Linked DNA regions of Gemmatimonas sp.. The protein of the gene in region 1 interacts with the protein of each later gene in a pairwise test. Links are inferred from orthologs where the notes say so. Each region holds a gene or a part of one and is shown on either strand. Other genes may lie near its edges.

Region 1 (4,055 bases):
CCGCACGATCTTCAAGACGCAGGCGAAAGCGGCGCCCGAGGCGCTGCAGGTCGAGGTGATCGGGCACCAGTGGTGGTGGGAGTTCCGCTACCCGCAGTACGGCATCACGACCGCGAACGAGCTGTATCTGCCGAATGGCCGCACGGTCAACTTTCAGCTCAAGACCGTCGACGTGTTGCACTCCTTCTGGATTCCGCAGATGGGTGGCAAGCGCGACTTGATTTCGAATCGCACCAACTACCTCTGGTTCACGCCGAACAAGGACCTTGGTTCGAAGGCGTGGAACGGTTTCTGTGCTGAGTTTTGCGGTCCGTCGCACGCCAACATGCGGTTCCGGGTGTTCACGGTCACGGCCGACGAGTTCGGGCAGTGGGCCGCGCATCAGAAGCAGCCGGCGAGCTTCCCGCTGGCCACCGCCGACGTCGGCGCTGCCACGACCGTGCCGGCCGTCGCTCCTGTTCCGGCCGGAGCGGGCAGCACGCCGCTGCTGCAGGTATCGGCGGTCACGCCCGCGGTCGCTGCCGACACGACCGCGAAGTCTGCGCCCGTGCCGATGTGGGTGTTTCCGAAGGAGCGGATCGAAAAAGAGTTTGCCTTCACGATTCCCAAAACACCGCTCACGACTCTGATCAGCTTCGACGCATCGTTGCTTGGCAAGGGTGATGCGGAGCGTGGCCGCCAGCTGTATAGCAAGTCGAGCTGCATCGGTTGCCACGCGATCGCCGGCACGCCGATGAACATGGCAAACGTGGGTCCGAATCTCACGCATGTGGGGTCGCGGCACACGATCGCCGGTGGGCTCTATCCGAACGACACGAAGCATCTGTCGTACTGGATCAAGAGTGCGCCGCACATGAAGCCCGGCTCCATCATGCCCTCGCTCGGCAAGGGTGTGACGGATCCGAAAACCAAGATGGTGGTCAACGTCGGCGGTTTGACCGACGCGGAGGTCGCGGACATCGTCGCGTACCTCCAGGCCCTGAAGTAAGTCACCGTCACCGCTGACCAACGACACCGATGGCAACCATCGCTGCCGCGCCCCCGTACACCGAAGCCAAGCCCATTCCGTCGACCACGGGCGTGTGGTCCTGGCTTACTACGGTAGACCACAAGCGCATCGGGGCGCTCTATCTGATCACCGGCCTGATCTTCTTCGTCGTCGGCGGCCTCGAGGCCGCGATTCTGCGCGCTCAGCTGGCGACGCCGAATGGAAAGCTCATTTCGGCCGAGATGTACAATCAGCTGTTCACGATGCACGGCACGACGATGATCTTCCTCGCCGTCATGCCTCTCTCGGCGGCGTTCTTCAATTTTTTGATCCCGCTACAGATCGGCGCGCGTGACGTCGCCTTCCCGCGACTCAACGCGTTCTCGTACTGGATCTACTTGTTGGGCGGCATTTTCATCACCCTGCCCATCTTCTGGTCGATGGCGCCGAATGGTGGTTGGTTCGGCTACGCGCCGCTGAGCACGAAGGCGTACTCGCCGCAGCACAACATGGATTTCTGGGTGATCGGTTTGCAGATCCTCGGTATCTCCTCGCTGGCAGCCGGTTTCAACTTCATCACGACGATCATCAACATGCGGGCGCCCGGGATGACGCTCATGCGCATGCCGATCTTCACGTGGATGTCGTTCGTCGTGCAGTTCCTGGTGGTGCTCGCCTTCCCGGTGATCACCGTGGCGCTCGTGTTCCTGCAGTTCGACCGGTTCTTCGGCACGAACTTCTATACGATTGCCAAGGGCGCTGACCCGCTGCTCTGGCAGCACCTCTTCTGGGTGTTCGGTCACCCCGAGGTGTACATCCTGATTCTTCCGGCCTTCGGTCTCGTGTCCGAAGTGCTCCCCACGTTCTCGCGCAAGCCGCTGTTCGGTTATCCCGTGATGGTGTACTCGGGCATCCTGATCGGCTTCCTCGGCTTCGGCGTCTGGGCGCACCATATGTTCTCGGTGGGTATGGGCCCGATCGCCGACGCGGTGTTCTCACTCACCACGATGCTGATCGCGATTCCGACCGGCGTGAAGATCTTCAATTGGATGGCCACGATGTGGGGCGGCCAGATCCAGTTCACGGTCGCCATGAAGTTCGCGATCGCGCTGGTGGGGATGTTCACGGTGGGCGGTATCTCGGGTGTGATGCACTCGTCGCCCCCGGCCGACCTCCAGCAGACGGACACGTACTTCGTGGTGGCACACTTCCACTACGTGTTGTTCGGTGGCTCGGTGTTCGGTTTGTTCGCCGGCATGTACTACTACTTCCCGAAGATCACCGGCCGTTTCCTGTCGGAGAAGCTGGGTAACTGGCATTTCTGGATTTCGTTCGTCGGCATGAACCTCACGTTCTTCCCGATGCACTTCAGCGGTCTGCTCGGCATGCCGCGTCGTATCTATCAATACGATGCAGGCCAGGGCTTCGACTTGTTCAACGCGATGTCGACCGGTGGTACGCTCATCCTGATGATCGGCACGCTGTTCGGCCTGATCAACGTGTGGAGCAGCTGGCGCAGTGGACGGATGGCGTCGAGCAACCCGTGGGGTGCCGCGACGCTCGAGTGGACGATTCCGTCGCCGCCGCCCGACTACAACTTCGCCGAACTGCCGCAGGTGAAGTCGCGCTACCCGCTGTGGAACATGAAGGGTGGTGAGAAGCTCGTGCACGAGACGACGTACGAAGAGGAGAAGGGCCGGCATATCCCGACATCGCAGGAACTCGGCATCATCATGCCGAATCCCTCGATCTGGCCGCTGGTCACCGCCTTCGGACTGATCGTGATGTTTGGTGGGCTCCTGTTCATGGACGCGAGCGTTCCCACCGCAGTGGCCGTGATGCTGGCTGGTACGGCGCTCTGGATTGGCTCGCTCTACAATTGGCTGCTCACGCCGCTCGAGGATCACCACTAAGATGACCGCCACTACGGCACCTACGACCGCCGCGCACGGCGACGGCCACGCGCACGGCGGCGGCCATTACACCTCGTTGGGGCTCGACAACCGTAAAGTCGCCATTTGGACCTTCATCGGTTCCGAATGCATGCTCTTCGCGTCGTTGATCTCGACGTACCTGATCTACAAGGGACGCAGCCCCGAAGGCCCGTTCCCGCACGAAGCGTGGACGAGTCCGACCACGGGCAAGGTGTTCCCGGCGATCCTCAACATCCCGGTCACGTCGGCCTCGACATTCGTGCTGCTGATGTCGTCGCTGGCGATGGTGCTTGCGCTGGCCGCGGTGCAGAATCGCGACCTTCCCAAGCACACCACGTGGGACCGCATTCTCGGTTCGTCGAAAACGTGGCTGTGGGCGACCTGCCTCCTGGGTATCGGTTTCCTTGGCTGTCAGGCCTACGAGTTCACGTCGTTCATTCATGAAGGACTCACGATGCGAACGAACCTGTTCGGCTCGAGCTTCTTCACGCTGACCGGCTTCCACGGCGCGCACGTGACCGCCGGCGTGCTGTGGCTCTTCACGTTGCTCGCGATCGATTACAAGCGTGGACTCAAGCCGTCGGATGCGCTGCTCGTCGACATCTGTGCGCTGTACTGGCACTTCGTCGACGTGGTGTGGATCGCGATCTTCACGCTCATCTACCTGATCAAGTGAGGCGGTGATGGCTGACCATTCCCCGGCTGCTGGCCACGCCCACGACGAAGCGCACCATCCAACCTGGACGACGTACTGGAAGATCGCCGTGATTCTCACGGTGATCACCGCGGTCGAAGTCTCGGCGTACTACATCAAGGCGTGGGAAGAAAGCTGGGTGTACGTGCCCAGCATGCTGATCATGTCGGCGGTGAAGTTCTACATCGTCGTGATGTACTACATGCACCTCAAGTACGATCACAAGCTGTTCCGCTCGCTGTTCACCGGCCCGTTGATCGTGGCCGGTCTCACGCTGATTGGACTGCTGTTCCTGTTCTCCAAGCTCGTGCTGCGACTTGGCCTGCTCAGCTAATCGCTGAGTCGTCCGTCGCGAGAACCCGTGGCCAGTCGTCAGCGTTGAGCTGGTGTCTGGCCACGTTCGGTTCTCCTCCGCCCGCTGGCGCATCCGCTCATGCAT
Region 2 (4,026 bases), on another replicon or contig:
CGCCGTGACCTACCGGGGCGTGACCACGGCCGCGATGGTGTATGATCACCTACCGATTATCGACTGCTTCCGGCGGGTCGACGACGATACCGTGCTCGGCGCCATGGATATCCGCGGAGCCGCACCATTCTTCTTCCAGTTGGAGCGGGACGCATGAAGCTGGCGCGTTGGCTGATGGGGGCATTCGTGCTGGCCGTACCGCTCCTGCTCGGACTCGCCACTGTCTGGGCACCCGACAAGCCGGTCGCGATGCTGACCGCGCGCTGGGCGCCGCCGCCTTCGCGCTTTCTGGCGCTCAGCGGCATGCAGGTGCATCTACGCGACGAGGGGCCGCGTTCCGATTCGGTGCCGATCGTGCTGGTACACGGCACATCGGCCAGCTTGCATACCTGGGACGGCTGGGCCGCCTCGCTGCGCGGCGCGCACCGCGTGATCCGCTTCGATCTGCCCGGCTTCGGCCTCACGGGCCCATCGCCCGAGCAGGACTACACACTCGCTGCGTACACGCGTATCACCCTGCGGCTGCTCGACTCGCTCGGGGTGTCGCGCTTTGCCATCGCGGGTAATTCACTCGGCGGCGAGGTGGCGTGGCATGTCGCAGCCGCCGCACCGGAGCGCGTGGCGGCGCTGATTCTGGTGGATGCCGTGGGCTATCCGATTGTCTCGCAGAACGTGCCGATCGGCTTCCGCATGGCGCGCACCCAAGGACTGGCATGGCTCTTCACGCGTATCCTGCCGCGCAGCGTGGTCGAGTCGAGCGTGCGCAGCGTGTACGGTGATCCGTCGCGCGTGACCGATTCGCTCGTCACGCGCTACTACGAGCTCACATTGCGTGAAGGCAATCGCGGGTCACTGCCTCGTCGCTTCGCGCAGAGTAAAGATGGCGCAGATTCGGCGACCATTGCAACGCTCCGCGTGCCCACACTCATCATGTGGGGCGGGCGCGACGGACTCATCCCGCCTGATCACGCGGGACGCTTCGCACGCGACATTCCCGGCAGCCGCATTCAACTCTTTCCTGACCTGGGCCATGTACCGCACGAGGAGGACCCCGTGAGGACTGCCGCCGCAGCGCGCGGCTTTCTCGAGTGCGCCGCGTGTCCTTCAGGTCGCTAAAAAGGGTTCACGCGAAGCTCGCGAAGAGCGCGAAGGTTCGCGAAGAAAAGCCAAAATTGAATCGCTGTTCTTCTCGTGCCTTCGCGTTCTTCGCGAGCTTCGCGTGAACTATCAGGGGGCAGCCAGTCGCACCGGCGCCGCCGAAGCTCCGAAGCACCGCAACGGCTGCGATCAGCTTGGCGGATCCTTCATGCGCGTACGTGTTACGCCCGTCATGATGCCGATGCCGAGCAACACGAGGCAGGCGATGATGATGTACGTCGACGCGACGCCCATCACGGAAAGTCCCCACGCGACGCCGCCGATGAAGACGAAGAAGCCGACGAGGTAGAGTCCAAAATTCATAAGAGGCTCCGGGATTGAGTGATTCCCGAAGCCTCCCATGCAATTGCTGTGCTCGCGGAATCCTTACCGTCCCGCGTTCACCCGTACCGAGAGCCCCTCCAGCCGTTCACCGGCCGCCCTGAGCGTCTCTTCACGCTTGGCAAAGTGAAAACGGATGAGATGATTCACCGGTTCGCGGAAGAAGCTCGAGCCCGGCACGCCGGCTACCCCGATCTCCTTGATCAGCCATTCCGAGGCCAGCGTGTCGTTGGCAAAGCCGAGCGCGGTGATGTCGACCATCACGTAGTAGGCGCCCTGCGGCTCGGTGAACGGCAATCCGGTGCTGCGCAGAATATCGAGGAAGATCTCGCGCTTGGCGCTATAGCGCTCGGTGAGACCGTGATAATACGAATCGGGAAGTTCGAGGGCGCCCACCGCCGCCTCCATGAGCGGCGCCGCTGCGCCGACAGTGAGGAAGTCGTGCACTTTCTTCGCCTGCGCGATGACACCGGCCGGCGCGTGCACATAACCCAGACGCCAGCCGGTGATCGAGTACGTCTTCGACAGCGAATTGCAGGTGATCGTACGCTCGAAGGCGCCCGGCAGGGTATTGAAGTAGGTGTGCGTGTGCGGCGCGTAGATGATGTGCTCATACGGCTCGTCCATGATCACCCAGGTGTCGTACTGCTGCGCGTACTTGAGGATGATCAGCAGCTCCTCGCGCGTGAACACCTTGCCGCTCGGGTTCGACGGGTTGCATACCACGATCGCTTTGGGACGCTGCGCGAACGCGGCGGCCAGCACGTCTTCGTCGAAGTTGAAGTGCGGCGGATGCAATGGCACGTAGATCGGCTCGGCGCCGGAGAGAATCGCGTCGGCGGCGTAGTTCTCGTAGAACGGCGAGAAGACGATCACCTTGTCGCCCGGATTGCAGGCGGTCATCATAGCCACCATCATCGCCTCCGTGCTGCCGCAGGTGACCACGAGTTCGGCGTCCGGATCAACTTCGATGCCGCTGAAGTGCGAGATCTTCTTCGCCAGCGCGGTGCGGAAGCGCGGCGCGCCCCACGTCACCGCATACTGATGGAATGGCCCGCGCGTGGCGCGCTCCAGCCCCGCGAGCAGCACTTCCGGTGGATCGAAGTCCGGAAATCCCTGCGACAAGTTTATCGCGCCGTGCTGATTCGCGAGGCGAGTGGTGCCGCGAATCACGGATTCGCTGAAGACGGAGAGACGCTGGGCAGTCGTTGGCATGGCCTCGACATATACCGCGCGGTGCGGGTCGGCGCTACCTTCGCGCCATGCCTACCCGCACCTTCTGGCTGATCAGCGGATCGGGGCTCGCCCCCTTCCTCGTGTGCCTCATCATTGCATACGGCACACCCGATGTCAGCGCGCTGCACGACGCCGCTGTCCGGACTTTTCTCGTGTACGCCGCGCTCACGCTCAGCTTTCTGGGCGGAGCGCGCTGGGGTGCCGAACTCACCCGGGCACCCGATGCGCCGAACCTGCGGCGCATGGTCGCGGCGGCAGCACCGTCGGTGGTCGGCTTGGCAGCGCTGTTGCCGCAAACACCGCTCAAAGTCGCACTCGGCTTGGCTATGCTCAGTGGTGGCATCCAGCTCGCGTGGGATGTCGCCGCCTCTCGCGAAGGGCTGCTGCCACCCTGGAATGCTCGTGTACGCACCGTGATGACGGCTGCCGGCACGCTCTGCAGTCTCGCGCTGTGGCCCGCGATCGCATGACGAATTCGGACATGCTCCCGGACACCCTGCGCGATGAGCTGTGCGCGCGACTCGGCGTGGCGCTCGGAGCGCCGACCGAGACGCAGCTGGCACGGGTGTATGCCGCGTGGTGTCGGCAGGTCCCGTTCGACAACGTGCGCAAGTTGATTGCGCTGCGCGAAGCACACGTGCCGCCGCTCCCTGGATCGAGCGCTGTCGACTTCTTCACGCATTGGCTCTCCGACGGAACCGGCGGCACGTGCTGGTCGTCAAGCCACGCACTGTTTACGCTGCTCACGGCCCTCGGGTTCACGGCGAGACGTATCGCCGGCTCCATGCGTGATACCGGAATCGTCACGCACGGCAGCGTCATTGTGACCATCGACGAACAAGAGTGGCTGGCCGACTCGTCCGCGCTCACGAGCCGACCCGTCCCGATCTCGGGCGATGCGTATCGCGACACCGATCCGGTATTCGCGACCGAGTGGCAACGTGAGGGCGACACCCACGTCCTGCGGTTCGCGGGCGCACCGGGGCCTGAGCTGACCCCGTGTCGGTTTCTGGTGGATCCCACCGACACGACCTACGTACACCAACGCTACGAGCTCTCGCGTACCTTCGGCCCGTTCAATCACTTCACGTATGCGCGCCGCAGTGTACGCGACGGGTTCGTGGTGCTACGCGGACCGGTGCGCTATCACCGCACGGCACAGGGCATGGCTTCGAGCACGCTCGACCGCGACGGCATCCTTCACGTCCTGGCACACGATATCGGCATCTCCCCCGCCATGCTCCGGCAGTACGAGGCGTGCGGCGCGCTCGATCTGAACTTCCTGCCCCTGCCGCAATGACGGCCGCCGAC

What was found. Proteins that work in one complex are often made in the same cells at the same time.
Region 2: the proteins of ctaD (region 1) and RMP10_RS06885 interact in binary tests that used the Escherichia coli proteins (3 or more experiments, as listed by UniProt). The link is inferred for Gemmatimonas sp. from one-to-one orthologs.

What each region holds. Positions count from the first base shown.
Region 1 is NZ_JANPLK010000003.1:67,091-71,145, forward strand. What follows is about bases 486-3,459. They hold ctaD (cytochrome c oxidase subunit I), read left to right. Parts: upstream 486-1,017; coding sequence 1,018-2,901; downstream 2,902-3,459. Other genes in these bases: coxB (cytochrome c oxidase subunit II), read left to right, coding at 486-988; RMP10_RS02065 (cytochrome c oxidase subunit 3), read left to right, coding at 2,903-3,459. Outside these bases: more of coxB, read left to right, coding at 1-485; more of RMP10_RS02065, read left to right, coding at 3,460-3,598; RMP10_RS02070 (cytochrome C oxidase subunit IV family protein), read left to right, coding at 3,606-3,950. UniProt on the Escherichia coli protein: Cytochrome bo(3) ubiquinol oxidase is the terminal enzyme in the aerobic respiratory chain of E.coli that predominates when cells are grown at high aeration.
Region 2 is NZ_JANPLK010000021.1:110,572-114,597, forward strand. Bases 610-3,554 are described here. They hold RMP10_RS06885 (aminotransferase class I/II-fold pyridoxal phosphate-dependent enzyme), read right to left. Parts: upstream 2,695-3,554; coding sequence 1,525-2,694; downstream 610-1,524. Other genes in these bases: RMP10_RS06875 (alpha/beta hydrolase), read left to right, coding at 610-1,116; RMP10_RS06880 (hypothetical protein), read right to left, coding at 1,288-1,461; RMP10_RS06890 (DUF3429 domain-containing protein), read left to right, coding at 2,742-3,185; RMP10_RS06895 (arylamine N-acetyltransferase), read left to right, coding at 3,197-3,554. In the rest of the region: RMP10_RS06870 (DUF4334 domain-containing protein), read left to right, coding at 1-157; more of RMP10_RS06875, read left to right, coding at 154-609; more of RMP10_RS06895, read left to right, coding at 3,555-4,015; RMP10_RS06900 (MFS transporter), read left to right, coding at 4,012-4,026. UniProt on the Escherichia coli protein: Shows aminotransferase activity with methionine and histidine as substrates, and to a lesser extent also with phenylalanine.